DNA from 2 places in the Paenibacillus sp. 7523-1 genome. Region 2 is predicted to be linked to the other one. Evidence: riboswitches for the same ligand, from Rfam matches in the RefSeq annotation. Region 2 holds a riboswitch; the other holds the start of a gene.
What was found. A riboswitch is a leader RNA that binds a small molecule or an ion and turns the genes downstream of it on or off. The one in region 2 is predicted to bind glycine.
Positions count from the first base shown of each region.

Region 1: another riboswitch for glycine. It lies ahead of gcvT (glycine cleavage system aminomethyltransferase GcvT); the one in region 2 lies ahead of sdaAB (L-serine ammonia-lyase, iron-sulfur-dependent subunit beta).

Region 1 is NZ_NPBR01000010.1:505,982-508,184, reverse strand. It holds gene gcvT (glycine cleavage system aminomethyltransferase GcvT) at 1-950, opposite strand, end outside; glycine riboswitch at 1,137-1,239, opposite strand; glycine riboswitch at 1,243-1,367, opposite strand; gene gcvH (glycine cleavage system protein GcvH) at 1,708-2,100, shown strand.
Region 2 is NZ_NPBR01000024.1:168,820-171,022, forward strand. It holds gene sdaAA (L-serine ammonia-lyase, iron-sulfur-dependent, subunit alpha) at 1-579, opposite strand, end outside; gene sdaAB (L-serine ammonia-lyase, iron-sulfur-dependent subunit beta) at 569-1,258, opposite strand; glycine riboswitch at 1,365-1,467, opposite strand; glycine riboswitch at 1,472-1,597, opposite strand; gene CHH60_RS24315 (MFS transporter) at 1,791-2,203, opposite strand, start outside.

The DNA.
Region 1 (2,203 bases), on a different contig from region 2:
CCTGTCGTTACTTCTCCGATCTGCACACCTTCAGAGTAGATGGGATAGTGGGGACGTGGAATCCCGCGTTCCAGTACTTCAATACCAACCAGTTTGCGGGCAGGTCCATCATTTTTTTGCTGCAATAGCGCTTCGTGTCCGATAAAAGGTCCGGCATTCAGCTTCACAAACATGCCAACGCCTGCTTCCAGCGGTGAAATGGTCGGCGACAATTCCTGTCCGTAGAGGGGCATCTTCGCTTCGAATCGAAGTGTATCCCGTGCACCAAGCCCAGCCGGAACCAGTCCGTGATCAGCGCCAGCCTCCATCAATCCGTTCCAGACCGCAGCGGCCTGATCTGCCTGTACGTATAGTTCGAAGCCGTCTTCTCCGGTATAACCGGTGCGGGACAGGAGCAGTTTTACACCACAGACCTCAGCATTCTGTACAAAACGAAAAGGCTCTATTATGGATACGTCGGTATCTGTAACTTTTCCAATGATGTCTGCAGCAAGCGGGCCCTGTAGAGCCAGGAGAGCTGTTTCCGCGGAGTCATTCGTCATGCTCACCCCAGGGACCATGTGCTCCTGCAGCCATGCCCAGTCCTTGTCGATATTGGAGGCATTCACGACAAGCATATAATGCTGATCTTCCAGCTTGTATACGAGCAGATCGTCCACTACGCCACCGTCCGGGTAACACATTAACGTGTATTGTGCCTGGCCGGGAACCAGTGCGGTCACGTCGTTGGTCGTCAGTTTCTGCAAAAATGCTTCGGCCTGTTCACCCTGCACCGTGAATTCACCCATGTGGGATACATCGAACAGTCCAGCCCGTTCGCGCACCGCTTCATGTTCCTTCTGAATCCCGCTGAATTGCACCGGAAGCTCCCAGCCGCCAAAATCGATGCACCGTACACCTTCATATTGCTGATAAAGTGGATAGAGTGGAGTTCTAAGCAAATCGGACATCAAATCACCTCGTTATGGCCGCTACCGGGCCGAGTGTATAACATGAATGATGCATTCTTTTCTTGGATAAGTATGATTAAGGCTGCTGATGACAGCGCCGGCTCGATCCTGACTTTCGTTTTTTTGGGAAAAAGGAAAAGGACAGGCCAAAGAACCGGCATGCCAGAAGCACGCTGTATTCTTAGGCTCTGTCCTTGGTACCTGAGAGTTACCCCGCCAATAAGTTGCAGCAGGTTTCCCCTTGGGTGATCAAAACGCCCCATACAGGGCGAATAGATGCTCTCCAGAGTTGCGTCCCGTAAAAGTCCTTTTGCCTGAGAGATTCACCTCCCGCTTGTCGGGTGGTTTACTCCTTCGGCGTTACCGCATGCATCCCAAGAGTTGGGCGTCACGGGTAATCTCTCCCTTTACATTCATCCGCGGGTGATGCACACAACAATTAACATTTACTCTCTCATTAAAACGTGAATCCACTATCGATGTCAAGAACGATATCACGAAAATGAATAAAAAACCGAATAATATTTATTAGTTTATAATTATTGTTCGTGTATATAAAAAGAGTGCGCTTACTATTCTAATATTACCCATTATATGTAGAGTGAGGGTGTTTGCGTTACAGGCTGTAATCATCAAAAATCAAATAATTTGTGAGGTATCTTGACATTTCATTCAAAAATATCTTACGCTATGTTCTGGGAAAAAGGGTTGGCCGAAGGACGCATGCACTCATTAATGAAAAGCGAGGCGGATATCGATGAGCGAATTGAAAAGTGATTTCCTGTACAGTGAAGAGCACGAGTGGGTGCAAACCGTAGGGGAGGATACTGTACGGATCGGCATTACCGAGTTCGCGCAGCATCAGCTGGGTGACATTGTGTTTGTGGAATTGCCTGACCTTGAATCGGATGTAAAAGCGGAAGAAAGTATTGGTACGATTGAATCCGTTAAGACGGTTTCAGATTTGTTTTCTCCGGTAAGTGGTTCCATTATTGCCGTGAATGAAGCACTGCAGGATGCACCTGAACTCGTCAACAGTTCGCCTTACGAAGAAGGCTGGATGATCGAGATACGTGTTGAAGGTGATTTGACAGTAGCGTTGTCGAAACTGATGAATGCTGATGCATATCGTAAGCACACCGAGGAGTAGAATATATTTGCACTAAATAACCTTTATTAATCTATGATTTTTTATACATTGGACGGTCGTGCACGTCTTCAGAGTCTGTGTGAGCTTTAAAGCTCATGCAGGC
Region 2 (2,203 bases):
CTGCTCCGGCGTCCCTCCGCGCAGCTCCACCATTGCACCGGCAGCCATGCCGATCGCCGAACCGACTTCTGCCTGACAGCCACCCTCTGCACCTGAAATAAACGAGTTATTGGCAATGACATATCCAATTGCACCTGCACAGAATAAGCCGTTCACCAGATGCTCATCACTCCATCCGAATCGCTCCTGGGAGCTGATGAATACACCAGGGATAATTCCGCAAGAACCTGCTGTAGGTGTTGCCACAATCCGGCCCATCGATGCGTTGACTTCAGATACACACAAGGCATAGGCCATTGCCAGTGCGGAAGCGTCACCCGAGCAGGTTTCGCCCTGGCGAATATATTCGGCCATCTTTTTGCCGTCTCCGCCAGTCAAGCCACTGCGCGAAGTGGTGTCCTCCGTCAGTCCTTTCCGTACAGCCTCTTTCATCACCTGATAATATTCCGACATCTGCCGCACAACGTCCGCTTCCGGCGTATTGGTCTCCTGAACCTGCTCCTCGATCATTAGCCGGGCAATGGTTTTGGATTCAGCCGTACAGATCGTATTCAGCTCATGCAAGTGCTTAAACCTCATCCGAATCAACCCCTCTCTTCAAATCAATGACGCGAATATCTAGCACATGATCCAGTGAACGCAGACGTTCCAACATCTCGGCACTCGGTGCTCCGTCCATTTCCATCGCTGTTAGTGCTTCGCCATCCCGGGCTTTCCGGTCTACCTGCATATAACCGATGTTAACCCCTGAGGAGCTGATCGTAGACGTCACGGAAGCAAGCACACCTGCCTTGTCCGCATGACGCAGAACGAGTGTGGGGAATTCCCCGCTGATCTGTACCCGGAAATCATTTAACGTATGCACCGACACGCTGCCACCGCCAATCGAAGCACCAACGAGCGAACATTGACGATCGCCGTGCCACAGCTCAATCTTGACCGTATTGGGGTGCGGAGCAGGTAGTCCACTCGTATAGAACTCAACCTCCATACCTGCTTGTTCGGCATATTCCTCGGCGTCCGGTATACGCGGATCATCCGTGACATAGTCAAGCAAACCACCAATCAACGCCAGATCGGTACCATGACCCTGGTACGTATCGGCAAATGAGCCGTACAGTGTCAGCCTGGCACGTTCAGGGGTACACCCCAGCCACTGCCTTGCAATTCTCCCCAGTCTCGCTGCCCCAGCTGTATGTGAACTTGAAGGCCCCGTCATCGACGGACCAATAATTGAAAAAACATCTTTAAATCGCATCCTGCACCCCTCCATATCGTCATATCCATCCAGACATGCACCATAATGTTCCTTCATTACTGAATGATGACATCAAAAAAGGACAGTAGAAGGCCTTAGGCCCTCTCTCTGTCCTCGTTACCTGAGAGTTTCATGATCAGAGGCCGCCCCCATGGGGTACCCTTCTCATCATATACCCCTTGGGTGGCGCATTCGCGCACTCTCCAGAGTTGCGTCCAACGATGGTACATTTACCTGAGAGATTAACCACCTGCGCCGGGTGCGCAGCGGCTTGCTCCTTCGGTGCCTGGCAGCCTACTGAAACCAATGACCTGCCGAGGTCTCTCCCGCTCGTTCTCATCCGCTGTATCGTATATATTCGCTTGAACACATATCAAACGTTGTCCTTATAAGATTGATCATTCATATAACAGATTAATATGCAACACAGGTAATGTCAACAAAAGTAACGCATCATTATCATCTTGGCAAAATTCCTCTACTATTATATGCAGCTTTCCACGGAATCGTTCAGTTTCCAATAGGATATAGACTAGCTATGGAGAGATTTTGAGGAAGAGCTGTGATCCTTATAAACTGACTGTCTTGAAGGAAGCCAGCTCGTAAGCCATAACAGAAGGGCACCCAGCATCAGAACTGCCGAAACGACCGTATATACCGTTCGAAGAGAGATCACTTCGGCAACTACACCCATGACCAAAATCGAAATGACCTGCAATGCACTCAGCATGAGTCCAAGTACGCTGCTCATTCGCCCCATCAAGTCTACCGGTATATTATTCTGATAAAAGGTGACCAGTCCCGTGTTTGCTGGCGCCGAACACAAACCGAGCAAAATAAAGGCGAATGCGGCAAGTTCGAACGAAAACGAACGAGCGAACAGGAAATAACCAAGCGCAACCAGGAGCACGCCCCCGCCCATCATGTGACGGATGGACAAATGTT